Regions from separate parts of the Arthrobacter sp. TMN-50 genome, predicted to be linked through region 1. Evidence: riboswitches for the same ligand, from Rfam matches in the RefSeq annotation. Region 1 holds a riboswitch; the other holds the start of a gene.
What was found. Region 1 has a riboswitch for cyclic di-GMP ahead of ACX80A_RS04450 (response regulator transcription factor). Riboswitches for the same ligand answer to the same signal wherever they lie in the genome.
Positions count from the first base shown of each region.

Region 2: linked by a shared signal. The riboswitch ahead of ACX80A_RS00045 (hypothetical protein) and the one ahead of ACX80A_RS04450 (response regulator transcription factor) in region 1 are both predicted to bind cyclic di-GMP.

Region 1 is NZ_JBTNDG010000002.1:112,306-117,262, reverse strand. It holds gene rplI (50S ribosomal protein L9) at 1-161, shown strand, start outside; gene ACX80A_RS04460 (TetR/AcrR family transcriptional regulator C-terminal domain-containing protein) at 373-1,023, opposite strand; gene ACX80A_RS04455 (MarR family winged helix-turn-helix transcriptional regulator) at 1,608-2,039, shown strand; cyclic di-GMP riboswitch class I at 2,092-2,166, shown strand; gene ACX80A_RS04450 (response regulator transcription factor) at 2,369-3,166, shown strand; gene dnaB (replicative DNA helicase) at 3,876-4,957, shown strand, end outside.
Region 2 is NZ_JBTNDG010000001.1:3,706-8,662, forward strand. It holds gene ACX80A_RS00020 (hypothetical protein) at 1-366, shown strand, start outside; gene ACX80A_RS00025 (2-hydroxyacid dehydrogenase) at 399-1,349, opposite strand; gene ACX80A_RS00030 (hypothetical protein) at 1,466-1,639, shown strand; gene ACX80A_RS00035 (PQQ-dependent sugar dehydrogenase) at 1,703-2,743, shown strand; tRNA gene ACX80A_RS00040 (tRNA-Lys) at 2,834-2,906, shown strand; cyclic di-GMP riboswitch class I at 3,252-3,328, shown strand; gene ACX80A_RS00045 (hypothetical protein) at 3,347-3,739, shown strand; gene ACX80A_RS00050 (S24 family peptidase) at 3,819-4,957, shown strand, end outside.

The sequences.
Region 1 (4,957 bases):
AAGACGTGGCGAAGGCCGTCGAGGCCGCAGGCCTCGGCACCATCGACAAGCGCAAGGTAGAACTGCCCGCCCACATCAAGTCGGTCGGTACCTACCAGGCGAACGTCCGTCTGCACGACGACGTCTCAGCAGTAATTGACCTGAACGTCGTCGCAAACTAGCTTCGACGCTCGCTTCGAGAACGGCTAAAGGGGCTCCCGCCTAGTGGGGGTCCCTTTTGCTGTCTCCGGCCAACTTCTCCTGCTCGTCTGTCTCGTCCGCCAGGCCCGCCAGGTGGAGCGCAAAACCCCGAACTGACCATTAGTGCCTGGACGCGGTTCAGCGCGAAGGATAGAGCCGGAACGTATCTAACCCATGGGTTTATTGAACTACTCAGAGCGGTCGAGGTTCCGAAGTGTGGAGTTGCGCCTGAAGTCCCTGAAGGAGAATTGTGATTCCCTGATCGAGTTCGGCTTGTCCGTCGTAGTCCAGCAGTAGAGATGCTAGCCGGCGGAGGTGGGGAAAGTCCTTTTTCGGTAGCCGGTGCAATCCTAGTCGTAGTCCGAGCTCGTCCTCATCGGGATTAACCACAAATTCTTCGAGCTCATTGAGGATGTGTCCGATCAGATAACCGTAGTAGGCGCGATAGGCGTGGAGTGCGTCCGCCGGCCTGAACCCGGCATCACTGAATACTGCGAGTATCTGCTCAAGGGGGCGTAGTGCGCCGAGAGGGCGGAGCCCTAATGGTGTGGAAAGTGGACGCGTCACGAGGAGCGGGACAACGTGGGGATGCTTTAGAACCAGAGTCCGGAAGTCGTGGGCGGCATGCCGGAGTTGGTCCTGCCACGAAGGTGACTGACCGGCCCTCGGAATAACCCATTGATCCAGCAAGAGCTCAGTCAGGCCGTCGAGCAGTGCATCTCGATTCGCGGCGTAACGGTACAGCGCCATCGGATCCTTGCCCAGCTTGTTCCCGAGGCGTCGCATTGTCAACGACTCAAGGCCGTCCGCGTCGACCAGCTCAAGGGCAGCTCGTAAGACCACAGCACGGCTTAGCTGAGACCGACGGGTCCCAGTATTGGATGATGGATCACTCCCCTTGTGGGGCTCCTGGAACGATCCAGCGGGGTCCCCGGATCCAGGCAGATCGACGATCTTTCTTGGTTCATCCATAGACTCCTCGAATCCCCTTCGCTAAGTAGGCTTGCTATTTTGGATCTACATTGTAGACTCTATGGTGTAGGAGCTACAGCGTAGACAAACCGATTGCAACATCCTTTGGAGCTTACTCCACTCGAATGCAGCTCTTTCGCCGAGGCAGTATCTATCCACACGGAAAAGTCCATTTTTACCATCTAGCGTGCAGCAGTATTTACCGTCGGGCATTCTAGTTCTAGTTAGGGAAATCATGAGTTCGTTATCGGCAAGAACGATGGACGGGACTGGTCTCAGTGAAGTGCTCGCAGCCGCTTGGCCACCACCGGCAGTTTGCCTGATTAGCCGCCCCGCACCCGATGGAGGTGCATGCAGCCGTCCCCTTACGGACTGGGTAACACGCCAGATCCAGTCATCGGCACAACCCACGGCTTAGTTGTCTCCACCCCAACAGAAGTGACGATCGAAAGAAAGTGGCAAATACATTGAACACAACACACTGGACAACCGGTCGTTTACTCAGCACGGCGGCCCGGTTGAACGAACGACTCTATAATCAGCGACTTCGAGAAGTAGGGCTCACTCATGCAGCAATGATCACACTAAGAGCCTTATCAGCTAACGGACCAATCAGCCAGACAGGCCTAGCTGAGCTGGTGCACGTGCAGGCCCAGACCATGGGAAAAGTCCTCGAGAAACTTGAATACAAGGACCTCATTTCCAGAACACGCGACTCGTCGGACCGGCGGTCGATGATAACCCGGATCACTAACAAAGGAGACGAGCTACTCCAGCACGTAAACCAAATGAGCGAATCGGGAGTAGAAGATCTTGGTCTCACCGACCAGAAGCTCCGGGATGCACTGATTACCTTCATCGCTACACTCGGGTCCTCACCCGCCTGAACGGGTCCCTCGGTGTCGTTTCACAAATAAATTTCTACTATGGGCGTTCGCTTATAGATAATGGCAAACCCGGGGCGACTCGGCGACGCAAAGCTTCGGGGCCCTCGCGGTCGGCCGGGTTACCGAAGAGCAAGGGCCTAGGTTATGTGTCACCTCCGTATCAAAGATAATTGTCTGAACATTTCACTAAACATCCAAGCTTCGAAACAATCGAGATTCGGTTCGCCGCCCCAAGTCAGGCAGTTACCGGGTGAGGGCCGCTACTTAGGGTCAAGACTTAACCGGCGCATGCGTCCACAGGTAACGGCCCTACCGGACGGAAGAACGAAGTGAGGGTAGATGCCCCTAATTTTTTTCGTTCCTACGGAACCGCCGTCGTCATTGATGATGACCTGGACATCCAAACCGCAGTTGTGGAGATGCTTCGGCAAGCGGGGTTTGATGTCCATGCAGGAACCACGGGGCTTGATGGGGTGGAAGCCGTCCGCGCGTCCACCCCATGCGTGGTCACGCTCAACGTTGATCTCCCCGATATTGACGGATACGAAGTACTTCGGCGTATCCGTGAGACCAGCGACTGCTACGTCATTATGTTAAGCGCTCGAATTGACGAGCACGACACGCTTACAGCGCTCCAATTGGGCGCCGATGACTTCATTTATAAACCGTTTCGTCCTCGGGAGCTGAGAGCTCGAATTGAAGCGATGCTGCGTCGTCCTCGAGATGGTTCTAGGAAACTAACTGAAATAACATCACCTTCTGTCCTGCCCGCTCTGGCGCCGCAGCAGTCGGTCCTCTTCCGTAGGGGGAAACTTACCCTCGATTGCGGAACCCGAACGGTCAGGATCGCTACTAAAGAAATGGCATTGACCAAGAGTGAATTTGATCTGCTCTACGAGATGCTCCGAAGTGACGGGGCCGTTCGTACCAAGTCGGCACTGGCGCGAGTCGTCCGGGGTGAGGAGTACAGGGGTTACTCCTACGTGAGTGGGGCAGAAGAAAGGGCGATCGAGGTCCATATGGGAAATCTGCGACGGAAGCTCTCTCAACGTCTTGGGCATGACGAACTGATAAAAACTATCCGTGGAGTGGGCTACCGCGTTGCCCTATCTGCGGAGACGGAATAACACCCACCGCCAGAGCTTGCCCTTAGGTTGGCCCGAGCCCTTGCGGCAAATCCGCGATGGAGTGAGCGAGCGGGAAAGCCCACACACCATAGGCTTCTTCGGTCCAGGGTCTACTACAGATAAGCCCAATGGGCGACAAGCGTCTCAGGGTCGAATATTTCGAGGCTGACGCAGTGGCGGAACGTTTCGCACATACCTCTTTGTGCATACTTCGCTCGGGCCGGCTCATGAGGGTGCGTCTGCCGTTATGCAGGCCAGTGGGAGGCGCCGCATCCTGGAGCTCTGTATTACACATCTGGCGTTGTGGCTGTGGATAGCAGGTGAATAACTCTGCTAGTAGGCCCTCAATGACCATCTGTCAACACGCAAGTAGAGCATGAACGTTGGGTGACCGAAACATTTACTCCACAGGTGTTCATGAGTGTTTCCGCAGGTCAGGGCCGCACGAGCCAGATAAGTATTTCGTTATCCACACCCTTGTCCCCATCCTGTGCACAAGACACGCCGCGTAATCCACAGTGAATCCACAGGGCCTGTGGATTACTCGTTTGGCAGGATGGTGCTTCGGCACTACCGTGGCGGAGTATCCCAGACGCTAAAACTGTCAGAGCCGGGTGATAAACCTCAATTATCAGGCCGGGTACGACCGAAGACGACGATCCGTCGGAGCTGGTTCCCGGGGTAGGCAACTGGAAGAGAGAGTGCAGCGGTGTCCCTCACGCACGCAGAGTCAAAAGAGGACACCCGGTCCCCGGAGTTCACTCGAACCCCGCCGCAGGATCTGGTTGCCGAACAGTCGGTACTCGGCGGAATGATGTTATCGAAGGATGCCATCGCCGATTGCGTGGAGGTGCTGCGCGGTGTCGATTTTTACCGGCCTGCCCACGAAAGCATCTACGAGGCGGTTATCGACCTCTACGGCCGCGGCGAACCTGCTGACGCAGTCACCGTGTCTGATGAGCTCACCAAGCGGGGCGAAATTTCCCGGATCGGTGGTCCGGCCTACCTCCACACCCTGATCCAGTCCGTGCCGACCGCCGCAAACGCTGGCTTCTATGCGGAGATTGTCCGTGAGCGAGCGGTGCTGCGCCGTCTGGTGAATGCCGGCACCAAGATTGTCCAGCTGGGCTACTCAAACGACGGCGAGGTGGATGACATTGTCAACGCCGCCCAGGCCGAGGTGTACGCGGTTGCGGAGCGACGCAGCGCCGAGGACTACGTTGCGCTGAAGGACATCATCGAGAGCACCGTCGATGAGATTGAGTCGGCTGGTCATCGTGGTGAGGGCATGACTGGTGTGCCCACTGGGTTCTTTGAACTCGACGAGTTGACCCAGGGGTTGCACGGCGGGCAGATGATCGTTGTCGCGGCCAGGCCGGCGATGGGCAAGTCGACGTTCGCCCTGGACTGGGCACGATCGGCGGCGATCAAGCACAACATGACCACCGTGTTCTTTTCCCTGGAAATGGGGCGCAATGAGATCGCCATGCGCCTGCTCTCAGCCGAGGCGACGATCGGGCTGCAGGATCTGCGTAAGGGCACCATTAAGGACGAACAGTGGGGCAAGATTGCTACTACCATGGGACGGATGAACGATGCTCCGCTGTTCATTGATGACAGTCCCAACATGTCCCTGATGGAGATCAGGGCCAAGTGCCGGCGGTTGAAGCAACGTCACGATCTCAAGTTGGTGGTCCTTGATTACCTACAGCTCATGTCCTCGGGCAAGCGCGTCGAGTCGCGTCAGCAGGAGGTCTCGGAGTTCTCCCGTGCACTGAAGTTGCTGGCGAA
Region 2 (4,957 bases), on a different contig from region 1:
TTGGTCTTCGCGGCCAACGAACGCTATCAACACCGAGACCCCGACGGCGCCCGCGTAGTCACCCCCCAGTATTACGTGGTGGGTTACCGGTGGAAGCCGACCGAAATCATGATTGCTCCTGTCGACGCGCAGACCCTGACCGGCGCTGGGATACCGGTTGAGATCAACATGACAAACCTGTCGCATGCCCTCCGACTCGCTGGGGGTCACTTCGAGGTAGGCACCAGCACCGGACGAACCTTCCGGTTTGGAGTCCACCCCGAAGCTCGCTTCAGCTCAGGCCCGCACTCCCGCCTGATGATCGATCAACGGGATGACCATCAGGACTTCAGCGCTTTCATGACCGCGTTCATCGCGATGGGCTGACGTTGATCGCGATGAACTAACAGCAGCCAGCGTCAACTGAACAATGATCCGCGCTGGACGAGGTTCTCCGGCGCCCTGCCGGCGGCAATGCAGTCCAGCTGACGCTTCAGCAGCCTGATGATGCGCGGCCAGAAAGCGCCGGTGTTGCCTCCGCTGTGCGGGGTGATCAGTGCCCCGGCGGCTGACCACAGCGGGTGACCCTCCGGGACGGGTTCCGGATCGAATACGTCAACTGCCGCCGAGAGCCGACCGGAGACCACCTCCGCCGTCAGGGCCTCACTGTCCACCACTGCACCGCGGGCAACGTTGACCACCAGTCCACCGTCGGGCATCGCCGCCAGCACCTCAGCGTTGATCAGCCCATGGGTGGAATCGGTGAGCGGAGTGATAACGATCAACACCTCAGCCTGTTCGGCGAGCGCCACCAGTTCGTCGGTGCCGTGCACATGCCCCCACTCGTCGTCGCGGGCTGAACTGCCCATCCGGGTAAGATCCACCTCAAACGGTTCAAGTCGGCGCGCAATCTCGACGCCGATTCCTCCCACCCCGACGAGCAGCACCTTCCGATCGGCCAGGCCCGGATAGCGCGCGGGTTTCCACTGGCCGAGGGTCTGGTTGCGAACGGCGTCGTCAATGCCCCGCAGCGAGGCGATGGCCAGGCCGATCGCAAGCTCGGCGGTCGCCGCGGCGTGAACCCCCGCGGCGCTGGCAACGGCGACGTTGTCGCCGACCAGTTCGGGAATGCCCTCGTAGCCGGTGGACTGGGTCTGCACGAGCAGCAGGTTCGGAGCGCTCCGCACTGCGTCACCGAACTGATCGGGAGACGACATATACGGCAAAACGGCAGCATCAATGTCATCCAGCTCCGCCCCCACCGGTTCCTCGTCGAAATCCCACACCACCAGCGAAATTCCTGCGGGCGCTGGCTGCAGGGCTTCAAGCATTTCCACACTGGGCACCGAAACGGTGGTGATCTTGTCCATTCGACAAAGCCTAGCTTCCCGCGCGGTTGGAGGCATTCCGTGCGGTGGACACCCGCGAAGCGTGGCCGTAACGTCGAAGGCATCCGGTTTGCCACAGCAAAAGAGGGGGTCGTGTCGTGGATGCATTTCTCTGGTTGCTGCTGGTCGCCGGAGTGGTGGGCGCCGTTTGGTGGTTCCGATCCCGCACCACCCCCGATTCCCGCAGCCAAGTCCACGACGATGCGGGTCCGACGTCGACTCCCCTGGCATTGCAAAACCTCGACCCTCGGGGTCGCCAGGTCGAGGAGTAAGCCGTCGTGCTAGCGAATCGACAGCTCTTAACACTGATTTTGACCGTCTTACTGCTCACTGGCGTGAGCGCGTGCACGGGCCCGGAAACCGCACCGGTTGTTGACGGGAGCACGACGTCGGCCGGCCCGACGCCGTCCACCACCCCGGTCGGTTTACCCGACCTCTCCCCGGCAGGGACTGTCGCCGAGGGCCTCACCGTGCCCTGGGGGCTGGCGGCGTTGCCCGATGGGTCGCTGTTGGTCACCGAACGGGAATCGGGTGAGATCAAGCGGATTATTGACGGATCAACGACCACCATCGGCACCCTCGACGCGGAGATCGCCGCGGCGGGCGAGGGCGGGTTGCTCGGCCTGGCGATCGGACCGGACTTCGACGCCGATCCCCGGCTGTACGTCTACTTCACCGGCCCGAATGACAACCGGGTTATGAGCCTTGCCTACGGCGAGGACGGCTTGGGCGAGCCCCAGGAGGTGTTCACCGGTCTTCCGAAGGCCAATATCCACAACGGCGGGCGGATCAAGTTCGGCCCCGACGGATACCTGTATGTCGGTACCGGCGATGCCGGGCAGGCCGCCTCGGCCCAGGATCCGACGAGCAATGGCGGCAAGATTCTTCGCATCACTGCCGACGGCGATCCGGCCCCCGGCAACCCGGTGGAGAATTCACCCGTCTACAGCCTCGGGCATCGCAATATGCAGGGCCTCGCCTGGGACTCCGCCGGTCGGCTGTGGGCCAGCGAATTTGGCCCCGAGGTCGACGACGAGCTGAACCTTATTGAACCCGGCGGGAACTACGGCTGGCCCGCGGTCACTGGCGCTCCCGGGGCTGACGGGTTCATCGACGCGCAGGTCGTGTGGCCATCCACAGCTACCTCTTCCCCCAGCGGGATGGCGATCGTGGACGACGTCGCGTACATCGGTGGCCTGCGCGGCGAGCGGCTGTGGCAGGTGCCGCTCGCGTCTGGGACGGCAGGAACGCCGGTCAGCCATTTCGACGGCGAGCACGGGCGGCTGCGCGACGTAATCGAAGGCGCTGGCGACGCACTATGGATTGCCACGAATGAGGGCGCGCAATCCCGGATACTGACGGTCACAGCAGGCTAGCTGCCGTGCGGAGAATCAATTTCGGGTTTCAGCCGATGTGCTGGTAGAGTTTCATGCTGTTGCTGTTGGCCCGGTGGGCCCAATCGACACGCACCTCTAGCTCAATTGGCAGAGCATCTGACTCTTAATCAGAGGGTTTCGGGTTCAAGTCCCGAGGGGTGCACAGACAAAATCGCCTGATCGGCAAAACGCCCGGTCAGGCGATTTTTTTGTACCTGAGAGCCAACCGACACACCTCGCGGGGTCACAACGGTTCACGCCTGATTTCCAGGACGGTTCATTTTCGAGCGGTCCAAGTTTTTCTGTCACTTAGTCCGAGAACCCGGCGGTTTTGTCTAGGGTTTGCGCAGGATTGACAAAGGATGGCGTCTCTGTGTTTATTCCGCTGTAGTTTCAAAGAGTGATCGGAATTGATCGGACGTTTATTTTCCGATTGATACGGTCGCACTCCGCAACGCTGGTTTAGGGGGACCGCTATCAGTCTCTTCTTCTCCGCTGCGATGCATCCTCATCAAAACGGCAAACCCGGTGTGAACCGGGGACGCAAAGCCACGGAACCCGCTGGGGGTTCGCCGGGCTACTGAAATTGAGAGAAGAAACACCATGATGAAAAAATCCACCAAGCTCGTCGCTGCCCTTGCCGTTGCAGGCCTGGCTTTCGCCGGCGGTTCCGCGCTTACCGGTACCGGACTGAGCACCACAGCTGGTTCGACCCAGTTCGTTGGAGGTACTGTCAGCCAGTCCGTTACGGGCGCCACCTTGAGCAGCCTGGTCTACGGGTACACCGATAACACCAAAACGGCCGTCAATTCCGTGACGCTGACGTTCGCCGACGCCACGGGCGGCAAAACCCCCACCATTGCCCTCACCGGCGGCACAGCGACGACCTTCACCTGCACAGCCATCAGTGCTACCACGTTCGTTTCCACCTGCAGCCCAGGCACCGGTCTGAGCCAGTCCGGTGTAACCAGCGCCGCTGTCACCGTCCCTAGCTAATTCCATCCTTTGGGATGGGCCCGCACCTCTCGCTGCGGGCCCATCCCAAAGGTCTCCACATCAGTATGAAAGCCACCGTATGCTGAACCGGCTGTTCCGTCGTCTGGCGGTGTGTTTTTTTGCCGCCGCGGCCGTGCTTTTGACGGTTATCGGGGTAGCGATTCTCGCCGGTCAGGCTGCGGTGGTCACCACAGACGGTGTGAGTATGAACCCGGTCTATTACGACGGAGACCTAGTGGTAATTTCCCGGGCACCCTCGTACTCGGTGGGTCAGATAGCCGCTTACCGGCTGCCCGGCAGCAATGAGGTTGTGCTGCACCGTATTATCGGCGGCGACCAGAACGCTTTCGTGTTTCAAGGCGATAACAGTCAGTCGGTCGATACCGTGAAGCCTTCCGCTGAGGAGCTCGTCGGTCGGGAGTTTCTGCATATCCCGCAGGGTGGGGTGTGGCTGGATCGGTTGGCCAGCCCGCCCATGCTGGCCCTGATGACTTTCGCGCTGATGGTCGGCGGCGGGACCACTATAACCCGACGTAGACGCAGACGCAGACAAAGCAGACAAAGGAGGGCGGAGATGTCCCGCCACACCGTTACCGGAACCGGCTTCAGCGCCGTAGCATGGGCGTCACCGCCCCTGCTACGGGTGGGAGCCGCCATGACTCTGATCCTGGCAATCATCGCCTCGTCGCTCGTCGTCTGGGCATGGACCGGACCGCTCAATCAACCTGCTGCTGCTGAACCGGTCAGCGGTGCCCGGATGGAATTTTCCTACACTGCGGAGGTCGGTGATAGCCCAGCTTATGACGGGACTGTGGCTGAATCCCCGGATCCGGTTTTCCGTTCCCTCACCGATACCGTCGATGTGCACTTCGCCTACCAGGGCGAACCGGGCAGCGTGACCGTATCCGCGGAACTAACCACCCCCGGCGGATGGCACACAACCATTCCTCTTGCGGCCGCGACCTCGTTCGCCGGCAACCAGTACGAAGGCACCGTAGCGCTGGACCTGGCAACATTCGAGGACAAAGCCCAGGCGGCGTCGGCCGTTACCGGCCTTCCAGCTAGCCCAATATCCATTATGCTCACCCCTCGCGTGCAGACCGATGCAGGGCCGGACTTCGAACCTGCGCTCACACTTGAACTGGCACCTCTGGCACTCAGCGTTCCCGGCGCAGCGGCTGCCCTCACGGTCACTAACGACACTCCAGCAGGCCAAAC